DNA from 2 places in the Sedimentibacter sp. MB31-C6 genome. Region 1 is predicted to be linked to the other one. Evidence: riboswitches for the same ligand, from Rfam matches in the RefSeq annotation. Region 1 holds a riboswitch; the other holds the start of a gene.
The links. Region 1 has a riboswitch for cobalamin ahead of cbiD (cobalt-precorrin-5B (C(1))-methyltransferase CbiD). Riboswitches for the same ligand answer to the same signal wherever they lie in the genome.
Positions count from the first base shown of each region.

Region 2: another riboswitch for cobalamin. It lies ahead of U8307_RS04465 (sirohydrochlorin cobaltochelatase); the one in region 1 lies ahead of cbiD (cobalt-precorrin-5B (C(1))-methyltransferase CbiD).

Region 1 is NZ_CP142396.1:342,544-347,286, reverse strand. It holds gene U8307_RS01740 (N-acetylmuramoyl-L-alanine amidase) at 198-917, opposite strand; cobalamin riboswitch at 1,074-1,249, shown strand; gene cbiD (cobalt-precorrin-5B (C(1))-methyltransferase CbiD) at 1,352-2,437, shown strand; gene cobJ (precorrin-3B C(17)-methyltransferase) at 2,469-3,188, shown strand; gene U8307_RS01725 (hypothetical protein) at 3,236-3,589, shown strand; gene U8307_RS01720 (ATP cone domain-containing protein) at 3,586-3,750, shown strand; gene nrdD (anaerobic ribonucleoside-triphosphate reductase) at 3,725-4,006, shown strand; gene nrdG (anaerobic ribonucleoside-triphosphate reductase activating protein) at 3,981-4,406, shown strand; gene cobM (precorrin-4 C(11)-methyltransferase) at 4,485-4,743, shown strand, end outside.
Region 2 is NZ_CP142396.1:910,952-915,694, reverse strand. It holds gene U8307_RS04465 (sirohydrochlorin cobaltochelatase) at 1-801, opposite strand, end outside; cobalamin riboswitch at 934-1,113, opposite strand; gene U8307_RS04460 (TetR/AcrR family transcriptional regulator) at 1,258-1,881, shown strand; gene U8307_RS04455 (ABC transporter ATP-binding protein) at 1,897-2,796, shown strand; gene U8307_RS04450 (ABC transporter permease) at 2,798-4,396, shown strand; gene U8307_RS04445 (RDD family protein) at 4,622-4,743, shown strand, end outside.

The DNA of each region.
Region 1 (4,743 bases):
ATTTAAATACATCTAATAAATTATACTACAAAATGTTTGTTATTTCAATTAAAATATGTTAAATAACGAGTATTTTTACAAAAAATCTCAAAATAACAAAAAAAAGCAAGTCTCCATACTTATAACGAGGCAATATATAACTCGTTGAAACAGTGTGAAGCAATTGCTAGTGAAATCTGTTAGAATATAGTGATTGATTACAATTGATTAAAGTATTGAATTAGTCCTGCGTAAATAGCCCATGCAATTTTTTCTTGATATTCTTCTGAAATTAACTTTTTTTCTTCTTCAGCGTTTGAAAGAAATCCACATTCAATTAGTATTGTTGGAATATTAGTATCATCCATTATTTTTATATCTTTTTTAATTTGAGCAACTCTATTATTACTGTTATCAAGTATTTTTATCATATTATCCTGTAAAATATCGGCAGCTACTTTAGTTGTATCAAATTTTTTTTGATAAAATACATGTGCTCCATAATATTGCTTTTGAGTAAAAGAATTAAGATGTATAGAAATTGCTAAGTCAGCTTCAGAGTTATTAATTGCCTTTACTCTGTTAGCTAAGTCTTCATTTTTTTTGGCTCTTATAGTAGTAGATTTTTCTGTGTATAAACCTTTATCTTCATAACGTGTCATAAAAACCTCAAAGCCGCTTGCTTCTAAAAATTTCATTAATTTTTGTGATATTTCTAAATTTATTGGTGCTTCAGGTTTTTTTAGATTACCAGATGCTCCTTGGTCAACTCCTCCGTGACCAGGATCAATGAGAATTTTTATTTTATTTGATATTTCTTTTTCTGATGCATCTATAGTTTCTGTAGACTTTGTAGTATCAATACAAAGAGTAATAATTATTACAATTAATAATGCTATTGCAAATATTATATTAATTTTCTTAATAGTATTTTCCATAAGCTCCCCCAATTTATTTTCTTATTTAATCTTATGAAAAATTCCTCTTATAATAACTAAAAATTATTATTATGGGTAAAAACAAGCCTTTATCTCTATAATAGTTTAATTTGGCTGTTGACATTCAAATGAACTTAATATATAATTCAAAACAAATAGAATATTGATAAATTTGGTAACGTAAGTTTTAATAGGGAAAACAGTCGAATCTGTTACAGCCCCCGCTACTGTGAAAGGTGATAATGCTTTTATACCACTGTGTTTTAAAACATGGGAAGGTGAACATTAGATGAACCGATAGTCAGGAGACCTGCCAAGTTTAGTATTTGTAGATTTTCGGGAGGATTATCTAAAATAAATTTATTGATATGAGAATATTATAAGCTTATTACGTCTTCCGAAAATTGGAAGACTTTTTTATTTTGGAGAAAATTATGAAAGAGTTTATTATTAAAAATGGCAAAAAGTTAAGATGTGGTTATACGACGGGAACATGTGCTACAGCAGCGGCAGTGGCAGCAGCTCGTATGATTTTTTCTGGAGAAATAGTAAATAAAGTTTATGTTCAACTGCCTAATGAAAATAAGGTTTTAATTGAAATAATAGATCCTACTTTTGATTGTCAAGGAGTAAGTTGCTGTGTAAAAAAAGACAGTGGTGATGATCCTGATGTAACAGATGGTATACTAATTTTTGCTAAAATTAAACTTGATGAAACTGGAAAAATTAGCATAGATGGAGGTGAGGGAGTAGGACGAGTTACCCAAAAAGGTCTTGATTGCCCTGTAGGTAGTGCTGCGATAAATTCTGTTCCTAGAAAGATGATAATTGATAATTTAAGACAAGTTTGTCGTGAATATAAATATGATGGAGGTATTAGCGTAATAATTTCAGCACCAGATGGAAAAGAAGTTGCCAAAAAAACATTCAATCCGCATTTAGGCATTAAAGGAGGAATTTCTATAATAGGTACAACAGGTATAGTTGAACCAATGAGTGAAAAGGCATTAGTTGAAAGTTTAAAGGTTGAAATGAGGGTTATAAAAGAAAAGGGCTACAATGAGCTTTTAGCATTTCCAGGTAATTATGCTCAGTCTTTTATAGATAAATCATTAGGAATTAGAGGAGAAAACAGCTTAAAATTTAGCAATTACTTAGGTGAAGTTTTAGACTATGCAATTGAACTAAATTTTAATGAAATTTTAATAGTTGGGCATATCGGAAAAATGGTTAAAGTTGCTGGGGGTATGATGAACACTCATTCTAATAATGGTGACTTTAGGATGGAGATATTAAGTTGTTATGCAGCTTTATACGGAGTAGGAAAGGAAGTAATTAAAGAAATTTTATCATGTATTACTACCGAACAAGTAGTTGAAATTTTAATAAGGGAAAATATTGAAAACAAAGTTTTAAGCAAAATAAGGGAAAGAGCAGAATTTTATATAAATAAAAGGGTTGATAATAAATTAAAAATAAAGTTAATAATTTATTCAAATAATTTTGGAATTTTAGATTAAAGAAGATTATAAATAAAAGATGGGAGTTAGTATGATAAACGTTGTGGGTATAGGCCCCGGAAGCCAGGAAACAATGACATATAAGGCAATGGAAACAATTGAACAATCAGATGTCATAGTTGGATATAAAACATATATAAATCTAATTGAAGATTTACTCAAAGAAAAGGAAGTTATTTCAAATGGTATGAAACAGGAAATAGATAGAGTTAAAAAGGCAATAGAAATTTCAAAGACAGGCAAGACAGTGTCGGTTATAAGCTCGGGAGATGCAGGGGTATATGGTATGGCTGGCTTGATTTTAGAATTGTCAGAGGATGAAGAAGTCAGGATTGTCAGTGGAGTAACAGCATCCACAGCAGCTGCTGCTGTATTGGGAGCACCTCTCATGCACGACTTTTGTCACATAAGCTTAAGTGATTTATTAACACCGCTTGATTTAATATATAAAAGAGTTGCTTTAGCAGCAGAGGGTGATTTTGTAATATGCATTTACAACCCTCGGAGCAAGGGACGACCGGATTATTTGAAAAATGCTTTTGAAATAATGAGCAAATATAAATCCAATTCAACTCCTGTAGGCATAGTAAAAAATGCATGTAGGGAAAATCAAGAGGTTCAAATTTGTACAATGGATACAATTGATTATGAAACGGTTGATATGCTAAGCATAGTAATAGTGGGCAACAGCTCAACATATATTAAAAATAATAAAATTATAACTAAAAGAGGTTATGAGGCAAAATATTAAGTAATCAGAAGGAAGGAAAGAACGTATCAATTGCAAGTGTGGTGGCAATGAATCATAATATTATTTTTTTTGATGAACCGACTGCAGGCTTAGATTACAGTTCACAAGAAAATGTTAAGAACATATTAGAAAAACTGAGCGATAAAGAAGAAAAATCCATTGTGGTTTCAAGTCACGATATGAATTTTATTTATGAAATGTGTGACTATATATATGTACTTAACAAGGGATATGTGCTGTTTGAAGGAAAAAAGGAAATGATATTTCTTAATAAGGAAATTTTAGATAAAGCTGAATTGGAAGAACCATTTTTAGTTAAGGTCCATAAATATTTGGGGAAAGAACTTTACAAAAATGAAAGTGAATTATTTGGGAATGAATTCGAGGAGGGTACTAAATGAATGTTATAAAAAGAGATGGAAGATTGATAGAATTTGATAAAAACAAAATATCTGATGCCATACTTAAGGCAATGAGCCACACAGCTATGGGACAAGATATAGGAATGGCAAAGCAAATCGCACAAGAAATAACAGATGAATCTATCCTTCACAACTATTAATATAGTTAAGCTTGCATTGGAATGTAGGGATATGGAAAGCCTTACCGACAAGAAAAGAGAGTTTTTTAAAAAACTTCAAAAATGCATAGACGTGTCTGCAGAACAGCTTTATGACAGATATGTATTTCAGAGTACTGCAATAAAAAAGCAATTTCCTATGCTTATGTCGGGAATGTGGCTTGAAAGCGAAAAATTAAAACCTGATGACAAAGTTGAGACTGTATTGAAGAATGGCTCTCTATTTAAGCGGGTGTGATTTAAGATGTGAAGGATGTCATAATAAAGAACTCTGGGACATTAATTCGGGATATGCCATGAAAATTGATGAAGTCTTTGAAAAAATTATAGGAACCTTTACCAACATTACATTTATAGGCGGCGAGCCAATGATGCAAGCGGAGCCTCTTGCTGTGCTTGCTGAAAAAATCAAAACCAATACCTGTAAGGATATATGGATATACAGCGGACACACCTATGAAGAGATACTAAAAAATAAAAAATATTTTAAGCTGCTGAAATTTTGCGATGTATTAGTTGACGGTAGATACGATGAGAAGTTTTTTCAAAACAATCTTAGGTTCAGAGGTTCTACTAATCAAAGAATTATAGATATAAAAAAATCGCTAATAGAAAATGAAATAATATTATATAAGTAAAAGGGTTGATAATAAAATAAAAATAAAGTTATAATTTTTTCAAATAATTTTGGAATTTTAGATTAAAGGAGATTAAATATGTTATATTTTGTAGGAGCAGGTCCTGGAGCAGTAGATTTAATTACTATAAGAGGACAAAAATTGTTATGCAAGGCAGATGTTGTAATATATGCAGGTTCATTAGTAAATCCTGAACTTTTACAATATACAAAAAAGAACTGTAAAATTTATAATAGTGCACATATGACTTTAGAAGAAGTTATAGATGTAGTTAAAATTGCAGAAAAAGAAAATAAGATGACTGTTAGATTGCATACAGGAGATGCAAGTATATACG
Region 2 (4,743 bases), 570 kb from region 1:
TCCTTCTGATTGAAATATTGTTTTCCAAGAATCCTCTTCATCTCCAGCCATATCGTTATTAGCGTGGTCTCCTGCGACAATCATAAGAGGCTCAATAATAACCTTTGTATAACCAGCTTCTTTTACATGAGCAATTACAGTGTCTACATCAGGATAGCTTTCAACAGTTCCTACAAATACGTTACTCATACCTTTGTCTTTGAATATGTAATCAAGTGCAGCATAAGTTGAATTTGCATAATGGTGGGTACCATGTCCCATAAGAACTAAAGCAGTGTCTTGTGGTACATCTGTTGCGATTTCTGTTTTATACGCTTCTACTATTGCTATGTAATCTTCCATACTTGTAATCAGAGGATCGCTGAATGCAATTGAATCAAAATTTTCAATATATGGTTTAATTTCTGTCATCATTTCTTCATATTCGAAACCATTCATTACATGTGTAGGTTGGACCACAAGTGTACCTATGTTGTCAGCAACTAAATCTTTCATAGCTTCATCTACATTATTAATATAAAGTTCGTCACGTTCCTTAAGTTTGTCTATAATAAACTGACTTGTAAACGCACGGCGTATCTCATAATCATCATATGCATCTGAAATTGCAGTTTCAATTGCGTCAATAGTTTTTTTGCGTGTATCATTATAGCTTGTTCCAAAGCTTACTACAAGAATGGCCTTTTTTTCTGGATCACCTACATTGACAGTATTTTTAGATTCTACATTTTCATTAGGAGTACATCCTCCTAGAGATAGTACCGCTAATACGGTAGTAATTAGTACGATAATTTTTTTCATTTTCCTTCTCCTCGTATATTATAATTTTTTATATTTGCCCTGAGAGCAAATTAAAAGAGCTAATTAGTATTAAACTAATTAGCTCCCATTAAACTAAGACGTTTTAAAAATAAAACATGTACAATCCCCTACATATTTTTCTTATTTAAGGCAGGTTTCCTGGCTTGCAGTTCATTCTTCGTCTTGCCTTCCCAAAATTTCTTTCAGTGGCTTATTTAGACGTCGTCTCTGCTTACAGTGATGGGTTCGCACTGGATTTTAACCAGTTTCCCTATTATCTTTTTAAAAAGCACCTTAAATGTTTTTAATATTCAATTGATATCAATATAGCACAAGAAATTTTTTGTGTCAACAATTATATTTTTATTGACCTATTAGGTAAACGGTGCTATAATAACTGTATTGACCTAACAGGTAAATTGCATATTAATAAAACGACTATAAGTAGGTGATACTATGTTTTCAAAGTTTTTAAATTTAGAGCTAGAAAGACGAAATGCAATTATGAATGCGGCGTTTAGGGAGTTTGCCAATAAAGGTTTTGATGATGCTTCGACGAATGTTATTGCAAAAGAATCTGGCATCTCAAAACCGTTGATGTTTCACTATGTTAACAATAAAAAAGATTTTTTTCTTTTTCTATATGATTATTGTTTGGATATTTTGAACCGTGAGTATTTTGACAAAATCGATGTGCATGAAAAGGATATTTTTGAACGTTTGAGGCAGACATGTTTACTTAAAATTCAAGTGATGCAAAAATATCCATGGATTTTTGATTTTATTAGAGTGGCTGTTTTTACGGATTCTGTTGCGGTAAAAAATGAATTAAAAGAAAGACGTAAAATGGTTGAAAACAATAGTCTTGAACGATTTTATGGTGATATAGATGTGTCGCGTTTCCGAAGTGAGTTGGACATAAACAAGGCAAAGCAGTTGATTTTTTGGGCTGTAGGTGGATATGCAAGTCAAATATTGGATCAATTTAAAAGTTTGGATATCGTGGAGTTTAACTTTGAAAAAATCCGTACTGATTTTGACGGTTATCTTAACGAGTTACGAAAAGCTTATTATAAGTAATTGGAGGGTATTATGATGAACGTAATTGAAACAACAAAACTTATTAAGTTCTATGGGAAACATAAGGCCTTACAGGGAGTCGATTTAACTGTAAAACAAGGAGAAGTGTATGGTTTTATTGGTCCCAATGGAGCAGGAAAATCAACAACAATTCGTATCCTTTTAGGAATGCTTCGCAAGAATGGTGGAGAAGCGAAACTTCTTGGGGGTGATCCTTGGGAGAATGCTGTTGCTCTTCATAAGCGGCTTGTATATGTGCCTGGAGATGTGACTTTATGGCCTAACTTAACCGGTGGTGAGGTAATAGATTTCTTAGGTAGCTTGCATAGTAAAATTAATCCCTCTCGTCGCAAGGAATTGTTAGACAGGTTCCAGCTTGACCCTAAGAAAAAATGTCGGAGTTATTCCAAAGGAAATCGCCAGAAGGTAGCGCTAATCTCTGCTTTTGCTTCCGATGCGGAGCTTTTGATTTTAGATGAGCCTACTAGCGGCCTTGATCCATTAATGGAGCAGATTTTTCAGGAATGTATCTTCGAAGTAAAGAAACAAGGAAAAACCGTTTTTCTATCCAGTCATATTCTTGCTGAGGTAGAGGCACTTTGCGATCGAGTTGGAATAATTCGACAGGGAAAAATTGTTGAATCCGGCACCCTTGAAGAACTGCGACATTTAACACGCACAACTCTAACTGTTGAGCTTGCCAAGCCTACAAACCTCAATCAATTACATGGGGTTCATGATGTATTACAAAAGGAAGAGAAGTGGCGTTTTTCAGTGGATGCAAATGCAATGGCATCTGTGATGGGTACTCTTGCACTAATGGGTATTAAGTCGCTTATGGCGGAACCTCCAACACTTGAAGAATTATTCATACGTCACTACGGAGATACGCTTGAGAGAAAGGAGACGAACTAGTATGAAAAAAAATCATTTTGCTGGTACAGGCAAGCTGTTTAAGCTTTATCTACGTCGAGATAGAATCATACTGCCTATATGGATATTGCTTGCGTTAGCAGTGATTTACGGGCAGGTATCTTTTGTGAAAACAATGCCTGATTGGCAGATGTTTATTACTGAGCTGTCCGCAAGCCCTCTTACTTCTGCTATTCTTGGGCCTGTTGTACCGTTAAGCATAGAAGGCGCTATCCTGTGGAGGGGCATGCTGCAGGCTTCCATAACAGTTATGTTCGGAGCGGCAATTACTATGATTCGTCATACTCGTACAGAAGAAACATCAGGAAGAAATGAATTACTACTTGGAAGACCAGTAGGAAGATACGCTAATCTGACGGCAGCCCTGATTCTTTCCTGTGGTGGAAGTTTGATGGCAGGCTTATTGACGGCTGTGTTCTTGAAGGGAATTGGGTTAGCAGGGAGCGGTTCATTGTTGGCCGGCTTGACTCTTGCCGCTTCCGGTTGTATCTTTGCTGGGGTTGGAGGATTATGTGCACAGATTTTTGAACACAGCGGTAGCGCAAGAGGTGTCGTGTTTGGCGCATATCTAGTAACTATGGTTGCCATGGTTATAAATAATATGGGTGGTGGCAGTACTAGCTGGGTATGGCTTGCTCCTGAATCATGGTTTCGTATCACTCTCCCATTTGGGGGAAATCATGCATGGAAGTTGTTGATTTTTATTGTACTCGCTGCTCTACCTATGATACTTTCTTATATGCTGCTTGTTCGCCGTGATATGGGTGCTGGACTTATTCTGCAAAAAGAAGGTTCAGCTAATGCATCCCATCGTTTCAATTCTCCCATAGCCTTGGTCTGGCAGCAGCAAAAAGGCAGTATTCTGGTCTGGGCAATCGGTATGGCTTGGCTTGGAGGAATTATGGGTATGGGTACGCCTAATATATCTGAAGCCATCAGTTCTTCGTTCGCTCATATGGATACTTCTTGGGCATCTGCAATAGTAAAGTTAGGTAATCAGGAAGGTTTCATTGCTATTTTAATCTATATTCTGGGATTAATGGGCGGTTTATCTGTTTTTGCTATTACGGCGGTACAAAGTATGCGTCAGGAAGAAAAGGAGCATTATGCCGAAATAATATTGTCAAGACCTGTGAGTAGATTTAAGTGGATGGGAAGCTATTTAACAGTTGCCTTTGCAGGCAGCGTGTTGATACTTATTACTCTCGGTTTGGCTTCTGGCTTGGGATGGAGCATTGTTTCAGGAGAGTATAGTCATTTTATTCGCGTGTTATTTATGAGCCTTTCAAAAATTCCTTCTGTCTGGACAATTATCGGTATCGCTGCCCTCCTTTATGGCTGGCTACCTCGTATTGCGTTTGTTCTAAATTGGCTCATATTGGGCGTGTTTATTTTCATTGAGATGCTTTGGGAGGTTGGAATCGTAGGATGGTCCGCAATGCAATGGACGCCCTTCGCCTATGCCCATTACAGTATCCCCATTCAGGAACTTGCATTTGTGCCGCTTATTGTGTTGACTGTTATTGCAGCTGCGCTTACATGGTTAGGGTTTATTGGATTCAGACGTCGAAGTATTGGATAAAATTAGGTTATAAAGTGATTATTTCATTATGATAGTATGGTTACAACTTTGATTAAATACTTGAGAACTATCCTTTTGATATGATACTTCCAAAGCAGACAGTCTAATTAATTAATTCAGATTGTCTACTTGGAGGTATTTTTTATGTTTTCAAACTTTAATGTGACTTGCTAAAAATATAGAATATGGTTTATAATGATAGTAATAATATTAAGGGGGAGCTGTATGACAATAAAAGAAATTGAAACATTGTCTGGAATGGAACATGGTATTGGGGTTCCTCAAGCATTTTATCCGTGGCGAAGGTATTTGGCAAGAATGCTTGATATTTCTATTTATAATATGTT